Regions from separate parts of the Paenibacillus sp. VCA1 genome, predicted to be linked through region 2. Evidence: predicted binding sites of a transcription regulator. Region 2 holds the regulator's gene; the other holds the start of a gene.

Region 1 (5,308 bases), on a different contig from region 2:
CCATCACGTGACGTATCGGGAACAATCGTGCCATATTACATCAATCCTTTCATGTAGACAAAGCTGAAAATGAAGATCCAGACGACGTCAAGGAAGTGCCAGTACAGCGAGAAGATAAACGATTTGTTCGCCGTCTCTGTCGTAAAGCCTTGGCGGCCCACTTGAATCAGGATGCCTGCGCCCCATAGAATACCCATGGTCACGTGCAGACCGTGCGTGCCAAGCAGGACGAACAAGCTGGACAGGAATGCGCTCGTTTGCAGCGTTGCGCCTTCATGCACGTAATTGACGAATTCCGTAATCTCGATGCCGAGGAAGCCAAGGCCCATCAGCAGCGTAACGATGAAGAAAATCATCATCGGTTTTTTCAGTCCAAGGCGCATGGCATGAATGCCAAGGCCGCAAGTAAAGCTGCTTGTGAGGAGCAGGAACGTTTCCCAGATGACCCCGCCGACCTCGAAAAGCTCTTTGCCGGTCGGGCCGCTGCCCGTGCGGTTCCAAAGCGTGAAGTACACGGCGAACAACGTAGAGAACAAGGCGATCTCTGCTCCAAGGAAGAGCCAGAATCCGAAGATTTTGTTGCTGTTCTCCTCGGTTCTGTACTCCAGCGGCAGTGTGTCATTTATTTTCATACGGTATCACCCCGCAGTTTCTGTTCGGTAGCGGCGATTTCCTTCGGTGAAATATGGTAGCCGTGATCGCGTTCGAAGGAACGAACCGCCAGCATGACAATCACGCCGATGCCCGCGATAATCGCAGGAATGAACCAGCTGAACACGAGGAAAAAGCCAAGGAAAAACATAATTACGCCGAGAATAAACGGTTGCCCGCTGTTGTTTGGCATATGAATCTCTTCGTAAGGTCCTTCTTCGTAAAGCGGAACGTTATGCTTTTTGGCATGCCAGAAAGCATCTTCGGACTTCACGTTAGGCAATTTTGCAAAGTTGTAAACCGGAACCGGACCAGGTGTGCTCCATTCGAGCGTGCGTCCATCCCAAGGGTCCCCGCCTTCGTTGCGTGGGCTGTGGCGGAAGCTGTAGAAGAAGTTGTAGCACAGCACCACAAAGCCGATTGCAAGGACCAAGGCGCCGATTGTCGCGATCATGTTCAGCGGACCGAAGCCGGTGCTTGCCGAATAGGTGTACATCCGGCGCGTCATGCCGTTAAGTCCGAGGAAGAACAGCGGCATAAAGGCAACGTTGAAGCCGACGATGATCAGCCAGAAGGCCGTTTTAGCCAGCCGTTCGTTCAAACGGAAGCCGAACATTTTAGGGAACCAGTAGTGCATGCCGGCCAGCACCCCGAATACCGTACCCGGAATGAGCACGTAGTGGAAGTGGGCAACCAGGAACATCGTATTGTGGTATTGATAGTCGGCGCTTGCCATCGCAAGCATGACGCCGGTTACGCCGCCGATCGTAAAGATCGGGATAAAGCCCATCGCGTACATCATCGGAGACGTAAACGAAATTTTGCCTTTGCGAAGCGTAAACAGCCAGTTGAATATTTTCACCCCGGTCGGAACTGCGATCGCCATCGTCGTGATGGAGAAGAAGCCGTTGACCATAGCGCCTTGGCCCATCGTATAGAAGTGGTGAGCCCAGACGAGGAAGGACAGAACCGAGATGGCGACCATACTGATAACCATCGATTTGTAGCCGTACAAATTCTTTTTGGAGAATGTCGAAATAACATCGCTGAATATGCCGAAAGCAGGCAAAATAACGATATATACTTCAGGGTGTCCCCACACCCAGAACAGGTTGGCCCAGAGCATATCCATACCGCCGTTGGCCATCGTAAAGAATTGGCTGCCAAAGATGCGGTCGAACATCATCAGGGCAAGCGCTACGGTGAGCACCGGGAAAGCAAACAAAATAATGACGTTCGTAATGAGCACCGACCAGGTGAACATCGGCATACGCATCAGTTTCATGCCCGGGGCGCGCATTTTCAGGATTGTCACGATGAAGTTGACCCCGGTCATCAGCGTACCGATACCGGATATTTGCAGCGCCAGCGAGTAGTAGTTGTTGCCTACCGTCGGACTGAATTCGTTGCTCGCGAGCGGGAAGTATGCGGACCAGCCGGCATCCGGCGATCCCCCGATGACAAACGAAATATTGAACAGCATCGCTCCCGCAAAGAACAACCAGAAGCTGACGGCGTTAAGTCTAGGGAAAGCGACGTCACGGGCGCCGATTTGCAGCGGAACGACGACGTTCATCATCCCGATGACAAACGGCATCGCCATGAACAGAATCATGATAACCCCGTGGGTCGTAAATATTTCATTGTAGTGCTGCGCATCCAAAAATTTGGAGTCCGGCGTCGCGAGCTGGGCCCGCATCAACAAAGCGTCGACGCCGCCGCGGAACAGCATGATTAGAGCCGACAAAATATACATAATGCCGATTTTTTTGTGGTCCACCGTGGTGAGCCACTCACGCCACAGATATCCCCATTTTTTGAAATAGGTCAATCCGATCACGATGGCGAGCGATACGAGCACGATGCTGATATCGGCCGCGTAGATCATCGGCTCGCCGGTAACAAAAAATTCGTCCCATTTCATGCAGTGTGTTCTCCTTTCTCCATGATGTTAATGTCCTTGTTCCATGGAAGAATGATCGTTCATGTCTTTCATGTCACCCATGTTCTTCATATGATCTGCGGAATCCGTGCCGGATTCTTTGCTGTCTTTCGAATTGTCCCCGCCATGCCCGTGTTCGGACATGTTCATGTCGGACATATCCATAGGCGCCGGCGAGAAGCTCAAATGCGTGGAACTGTAAGATTTGCGTCCGACGAAGTCGGTATGCAACACAGTGTTGAATTCCTGCTCGGTCAGCTTCGGTGCCGTTTGCTGCACTTCTTTGACCCATTTCATGTAGTCGGCAGGAGATTGGGCGAGCACCTCGAATTCCATTTGGGCGAAGCCTTTACCGGAGAAGTTCGAGTTTTTACCCATGTACGAACCTTCATGTTCGGCGACGAGATTCAGCTTGGTGATCATGTCGCTCATCGCGTATTTCTGGCCGCCGAGCTGCGGAACCCAGAAACTTGAAATCGGACCGTACGAGTAGAGACGGAACTCGACCGGACGGTTCGTCGGAATGTTGACGTAGTTCACCGTTTCGATGCCTTCCTCCGGATAGCTGAAATGCCATTTCCAGTTGGAGGAGGCGGCGTAGATGACAAGCGGCTTTTGATCCTCATAGCCGGCAGGCACCTTTTCTACGGCATAAGTCGTACGCACGGTAACGACAGACAAAATGGCTACGATAATGATCGGGATGGCGGTCCAGATGAATTCGAGCCATTTGCTTCCTTCCATATGAGGCGGTTCATAATCATCCGGCGTTTTGCTGGCCCGGTATTTGGTCAGCATGAAGATGTACAGGACGTACACGACGATTAGCACGAGCGCCATCATTAGAATGGAAAAGATAATTGTATTGGATTGTGTTTTCGCTACCGGCCCTTTCGGATCCAGAACCATCAGTTTCGAGTCGCATCCGCTGAGCAGCATGACGACGGAAATAAACATGAGTGAAAACAACCATCTTTTTTTCTTCACTGTAAACTCCTTTCTAGCATGCCTTCATCGCTGAGTGTTTGGATCATTCGCGAATCCTTATAGCCATAGCATATTAACTTGTGAAAAAGAAAACAAATACATTAGAATGCAAAAATGTAAATAAAATACAATTATTCTGTGACAAACTTCACATTGTTCATGAAAAAACGCCAAAAAAACCGATTAAGCTTTGAAAAAGGCTGAATTCGGTGATTTTCATTTTTGTTCAAAATTGATCGGGCGGGGAACAGTTGTGCCAGTTTCGTCACAATTGAAAGGGTTTTAGCCCTGAATACCCTCTTTTTAAACGCGGGCGGCAGCCGCCGAAACCGGCTAGTACCGCGGTGGAATGTGCTAGAATAGACACAAATTCGTTTTCCGTAACAAACATCACAACAGATCGAGAGGGATGGACATGGGGGAGAAACGGAGCTTTGGCAAAGGCATATTTTTTGACGTGGACGATACGCTTTACGACCATTTGCAGCCACTGCGCGAAGCGCTGCGCGACGTGCTGGGCACAGGGGAAGAATTTCCGTACGAGGAGGTTTATCACCGGTTCAGATATTACAGCGACATGCTTTCGGCCAGCCACGGCGCGGTGAATGCGCAGGGGGCGGAGCGGGATTTGCAAGACATGAGGGTAAAACGGGCCCAGCTTGCGCTGGCGGAATTCGGGGTTCATGTGACGAACCCGGAGGCAGCCCGGATTCAGCAGCAGTATCTGGAGCGCCAATTCCGAATCACTCCGTTTCCCGGGGTTATGAAGCTGATATCCGATCTGCAGGCGGCGGGACACGTGGTCGGATTGATCACGAACGGGCCGGAGCGCCACCAGATGGCCAAAATCAAGGCGCTGGCGATGGACGCGGCCATTCCTTCCGAACGCATCTTCATTTCAGGCGCGGTCGGGTACGACAAGCCGGATCCCCGTTTGTTTACCTTTGTCAATGAACGAACGGGGACAAAAGCCTCGCAAAGCTATTATGTCGGCGATTCCTGGCGCAATGACGTGGTGGGCGCGCTTGAGGCGGGATGGACCGCGGTCTGGTTCAACCACCGGCGGGTCGAACCCGAATCGGAACATCAGCCGCATTATACGGCAGGAAGCTACCGGGAGCTGGCCGAGTTCCTATTGTCATAAAGGAAGAAGCGGAATGGATATACGTAAAAAGCAGGCGCGTACCTTCAAAGGCAGCAGCGCCTGCTTTTTTGCACAATAACGAAGCCGCCGGAGTTATTCAATCCGGCGGCATATTTTGCCTGCGTTACGGCTCTACCGCCGTATCTTCCGGCGCCGCTTGCGCCGGGGCGTTTTTGCGTTTGTACATCAGCCTGGACACGACGATCCCGATCGCTCCGAGCCCGATGAACAGAATCGCCCTCACTGCGACGGACACGTCCGGCAGATCGGCGACGATCACTTTGATGAGCGTCAGGAACAGCAGGCCGATGCCGGCAAAACGGACCATTTGCCGCTGGAGCGCCAGCCCGCCGACGATGACGGCGATGGCGTATACCGCCCAAACGGCGGACAAGATCAAATGCCGGAGGTCTTTGGCCAGCCCGTCTGTCAGCACATTGGTCAGTTCGGTCAAAAAAATGATGGCCAGCAGCGCGTCGATCCACATGCATAGATCCGGCAAACGGCTGGAAAAAATACGCTCAGGCATGCGGCGCAGCACGTACGCGAGGATGGCAAAAGCGGCCAGCAAAACAAGCCAGGAT
Region 2 (5,308 bases):
GGGCTTCCATCAGCTCCTGCTTGGCATGATCCTGCCCGCCGATTTCTTCGAACGTCAGCTTCTTGGGGCCTCTCTTCTTGCGTTTGCGTTCCGTTCCGGCCCCTACGGCCAGCCCGCCGCGAACGCTCGCCATGAACAGCAGCCCGCCGACAAGCAGCGTCGCGATGATCAGCGGAATGATGTTGACGCCGATATATGCCAGAAATATGAGCAGCACCGGAACGAATCCGATGAGAATCTCTTTGGACCATCTAGGCATTATTCCCACACCCCAATCTTTCCGGGGTTCCGGGGTAATACGATAAATTTGCTGTGTTCGCCGTCGCTAAGGCCGATATACACGTTTTTGGCATCCATTTCCGTTTGGGTTTTAATGCCGGTATCTTTCGCAAGCTGATCCAGCTTGGCCGGAATTTCGGTATATTTCTTGTTATCCATCGCTTCCGCTACGGAAAACATGGCCGAGTCCCAAAAACGGTTCAGCTTATCGGAAGAGTGGTCCACAAAGTCGAAATTCAGCTCGCGGTTCCCCACCACCGATTTGCCTTGCGTCGTAATTTGATTCACAAGGCCGGAAAGGTTCGTGTCCGGCTTCAAATCCAGCTTCAGGTTGATCTGATTGCGGCTAATATCGAATTGGGCGTTGTTGACGCCTTTATAATTTTGAACGATTTTCTGCAGCGGACCCTGCATCGTCGTCTGGCGGTAAATGAACCAGCCTCCGAACAGCAGCGCCGCCGATATGACAACAGTAATCGCAATTGGTATTGGACGCAGTTTCAAAACGTATGTCCTCCTCTCATATTCTAAAACTATTTTCTATATATATATCATACGAAAAATAGACAACCGCGGCAAAGAGCTTTAAGCATAAGCATCTCGTCACGGTCATTCAGGACTTTTCCGATTTGCATTTCGACACGACTGTCACACCAGATCGATAGAGTATATCGAATCACTACAATGAAGAGTATATCACATCGTATATACTAAATCGAAGGTAATGTGTGAAAGTATTTAAAATATTATCCTGCTCACGCCAAAGAACCCCATTTTCATGAGGTTCTTTTTCATTCTTGAACGGACAAATCTACATATGACGCCTATTTTTCATTACCGGTTCGGCAGCGTAAACGGGCCTCCGATGCTTTGGCCGTCGCTAAACCGATAGAATTGGTAGTAATAATGATCCTTCGACCAGTAAAAAAGCTGCCAGGCATACTGGCCGTTATACATTCCAGGCACGATCTTCAGCTTTTTCACGTCGGGTATCTCCTTCAGCGCCTTCTCCCTGACCTGATTTTCCGAAATGCCGTTTGAAAGCAGCTCTTCGTGAACCGTGCCTTCGCCGGATTTGACTTTGCCGTCTTCGTCCATCGTTACCCATACCATCACCGGCCGATTGTCTTTGTCCAAGCCTTCGATCGCCCAGCAGATCGTATCCCACACCGATTTTTGGGCTTCGGTCACCTTTACGAGGCTGGTCTCCTGCTTCGCCTTCAGAATCGCTGCCGTCTCCTGGGCCCGGATGTCCTGAGTTACGTATATGTAATAACGGTAAAGTCCGAAAACAAGCAGCAGCAAAACGACGATTCCGAGAAAAATCCATTTCTTCTTATTCTTCAGCATAAGCTCCCCTATCTGTTGCCGTCCTATCGGGCCAAGAGACCTTCAAAAGCGGCTTGGGCTTCCCGGCGGATGCGCTCTTCGTCCATGGTCAGGCAGGCGCCGTGTTTCACGACCTGCTTGCCGTCCACCCATACGTGCTCGACGTCTTTGCCGCAAGCTGAATAAATGGCGTGGGAAATCAGATCGGTGTGCGGAAGAAAATGGGCCTGGTCGGTGTTGAGCGCGATGAAATCGGCTTTCATTCCCGGAGCCAGCGTGCCGACGTCTTTCAGGAAAAGGGACTCCGCGCCGTGGACCGTTCCCATTTTCAGCGCTTCGTACGCCGGAATTGCCGTCGGATCGCCGGAAACCCCTTTATGGATCAATGCGGCGAGACGCATTTCTTCGAACATATCCAAATTGTTATTGCTTGCCGCTCCGTCGGTTCCCAGAGAGACCGTCACTCCGGCCTTGAGCAAGTCCGTCACGCGCGCCACGCCGCTTGCCAGCTTCAGGTTGCTTCCCGGGTTATGGGAAACGGCCACGTTGTTGCTCGCCAAAATGCCGATTTCTTCATCGGTCAAATGAACGGCATGCGCCACCAGAGACGGTCTCGAAAATACGCCGAGCTTTTCCAGATGGGCAACCGGACGCAAACCGTATTCCTTGACGTTTTGCTCCACTTCGGCCATCGTTTCGGACATATGGGTATGCATCGGCAGATCCATATCATGCGCCGCCTGCACGAATTTTTCGATATAATCCGGAGGGCAGGTATACGGCGCATGCGGCGAAATCATGGTCGTGATCCGGCCGTTGGCCTTTCCGTTCCAGTCGCGCGCGAATTGGATCGCCTCGTTCAGCTTGTGGCGCTGAAGCTCCTCGGAACACAAACCGATGACGCCGCGCATCAGGGAGGCGCGGATTCCCGATTCTTCCGTCACTTTCGCCACTTGATCCATATGGTCGTACATGTCGAGGAAGGTTGTCGTGCCGCCTTTCAGCATTTCCAGTACGGATAAGGACGTACCCCAGTAGACATCGGATGAAGTGAATTTGGCTTCCATCGGCCACATTTTTTCCTGAAGCCAGATTTGCAGGGCCAGATCATCCCCGTATCCGCGCAGCAGCGACATCGCCGCATGTCCGTGCGTATTGACCAATCCGGGCATAAAAAACAGATGCGTCCCGTCGAATACGGGAACATCGCCTTCAAGTTCCGGTTTTTCTTCCCCGATATAAGCGATGCGGTCGTCCTCGATCACCATATATCCGCGGATTACCGGCTTGTCTTGATCAGGCACGGCAAAGCTGCCGTTCGCGATGATCCATTTATTCGTTGTCTTGTTCTCCGTCATCGGTAGAACCTTCCTTTCCGTTATCCAAATAATATGCCAAGCTCAGCAGGTCGGTCGTAAAGTCCGCCGCATGAATCCGGATGTTGGCCGGAGCCTTCAGGATCGTCGGCGCGAAGTTCAGAATCGCTTCGATTCCGGCCCCGATCAATTGATCCGCCACGTTCTGGGCTTCGACGGCGGGCACGGTGATGATGCCGATCCGGATATTGTGCTTTTTGATCGTGTCCGTCATTTCCTCCATCGGCTGCACCGTAAGCGTATTGATCCGTTTTCCGATCTTTTTCGGATTTTCGTCGAACACCGCCACGATTTTAATGTTTTCGCGAAGGTAATAGTTGTAATTCGAAAGGGCCTGGCCCAAATTCCCGGCGCCTACCAGCACCGCGTTGATCTGCTGGTCCAGGTTCAGAATGTGGCGGATTTTTTCGATCAGGTACGAAACGTCATACCCGATCCCTTTCCGGCCGAAATCGCCGAAATAGGCAAGATCCTTGCGGATTTGCGCCGGATTCAGGTCGAGTTTCAGGCCAAGCTCCTGGGAGGAGACCGTCGCAACCTCCCGCTTGTTCAAATCATTCAAATAACGTAAATATACAGGCAGTCTGCGGACGACCGCTTCGGAAATTTTCTCCGATTTCATGCTTGTTCCCCCTATTTAACAGCTTAATTTCTATCGTTAACATCGTATGAAAAGAGGTGCGTTAACCCTCTTGAAGCCATTCAGATATACGGGGAACCATTTTTTCCGTATTCATATGCTCCATCTTTGGCCCCGGCAAGGAGTAGAGAAAATATTTCCCGTAATAAGACTCGATCACCCGCGTATCGTAAACGATGACGATGCCGCGGTCATTCGCCGTGCGAACCAAGCGGCCGAACCCCTGTTTAAAACGGATAACCGCTTGAGGCACGGAAAGCTTCATGAACGGATTTTTTTTCTGGCGCTGTAAAAGCTCCGCTTTCGCTTCGTACAGCGGATGGTTTGGCGGCTGGAACGGAAGCCTTACGATCGCAAGGCAGGTCAATGCCTCGCCGGGGATATCGACCCCTTCCCAGAAGCTGCTCGTACCGAGCAGCACCGAAGCGCTGCTGTCCTGGAAACGTCTGATGAGCTTGGTACGGCTGCCGCTGTCGACGCCTTGGCCGAGAACGGTGATGTCGCTGCCCGCAAGGGTGTTTTTCAACGGCTCATGCACCTGCCGCAGCATCCGGTACGAAGTGAACAGCACCAGCATCCGCCCGTGCGTCGCAACGGCCGCGTCCGCCAAGGAGCGCACCAGCGTATCGACGAACACGGCGTCGCCGACGCTTCCTTTGACGCTGGGGAAATCCCGCGGGATGACGAGAAGCGCCTGATCCCGGTATTTGAACGGAGACGGAAGCTGCACGGTCACGAGGCGACCGCTTTCCTGGTCTTCCTCCAGGCCGAGATTGTCGATCATATATTGGAAGGATTTGTCTACCGACAACGTCGCCGACGTTAAAATAACGCTTTTCTTTTTGTCGAAAAACAATTCCTTCAGCTGTTTGCTGACATCCACCGGGACCGCGTACAACTGCAGCGATTTGCTGCGGAAATGGCTGCTGGCTTCCATCCAATAAACGACGGTTTCATCGTTCAAGTTCATGAAGGTCCGCAGGTCGTCGCGTTCGGCGGCAAGATCCTTGAACAGGCCGCTGAGGTCTGTAATCAGGCTGTCGGCGCTGTAATCGTCTTCGTTTTCCTTGTATTCCGCCAGCATTTTTTCGCCGCGGCGGACGATCTCGCTGATTTTGACGTGGATCTGGTTTTCCAGCCCCTTCAGCGCTTCCCACTCCTGCGGCCATTTCGACGGCTGCAGCCGGAGCACGAATTGCCCCGCTTCGCCCGGCGAAACGTCATTTCGTTCCGGCATCAGGGCGAAAAGGGATTCGCTGAGCTTATCCCATGTTTCCTTGACGTCCACCAAATCTTCGCTCATGCGGTCAATCGCGGCGATCCAGTCGCTTGCCCGCTCCTGTCCGGACGGCTGCAGCTGCTGGCGAAGAGCGATAAGCTGTCCGCTGCGCGAATCTTTGTACAGCCGTGTCAGCGTGTGGACGACGCTAAAATACTTCATATTCAGGCCTAGATGCTTGCCGGCCACGTCCTCCAAATGATGGGCCTCGTCGATGACGAGACGTTCGTAAGACGGCAGCAGCTGATGTCCTGCTTTGACGTCGGTGAACAGCTTGGAGTGGTTCGTGATGACCACGTCCGCGATGCCCGCCTCATGTTTCGCCCGGTGGTAATAACATTTGCGGAACCATGGGCAGCTTCGTCCCAGGCAGGAATCCGAATCGCTGCTTACCGTTTCCCAGAA

Evidence for each region. Region 2 encodes Rex, which represses fermentation and respiration genes when NADH is low (regulators of the CRP and FNR family bind a similar motif). Its sites were predicted from a motif close to TTGTGAAATATTTCACAA; they were not measured.
Region 1: qoxA (cytochrome aa3 quinol oxidase subunit II) is a predicted target of Rex. The motif match lies at 3,717-3,734, and genes of this name have one in related genera.

The regions. Positions count from the first base shown of each region.
Region 1 covers NZ_JAVLSX010000012.1:155,868-161,175, reverse strand. The annotation lists gene qoxD (cytochrome aa3 quinol oxidase subunit IV) at 1-34, opposite strand, end outside; gene qoxC (cytochrome aa3 quinol oxidase subunit III) at 36-632, opposite strand; gene qoxB (cytochrome aa3 quinol oxidase subunit I) at 629-2,575, opposite strand; gene qoxA (cytochrome aa3 quinol oxidase subunit II) at 2,603-3,580, opposite strand; gene RJP21_RS24670 (HAD family hydrolase) at 3,996-4,724, shown strand; gene RJP21_RS24665 (DUF2339 domain-containing protein) at 4,849-5,308, opposite strand, start outside.
Region 2 covers NZ_JAVLSX010000004.1:84,903-90,210, reverse strand. The annotation lists gene RJP21_RS09645 (AAA family ATPase) at 1-259, opposite strand, end outside; gene RJP21_RS09640 (hypothetical protein) at 259-783, opposite strand; gene RJP21_RS09635 (cell wall elongation regulator TseB-like domain-containing protein) at 1,114-1,629, opposite strand; gene RJP21_RS09630 (amidohydrolase) at 1,653-2,966, opposite strand; gene RJP21_RS09625 (redox-sensing transcriptional repressor Rex) at 2,941-3,606, opposite strand; gene dinG (ATP-dependent DNA helicase DinG) at 3,668-5,308, opposite strand, start outside.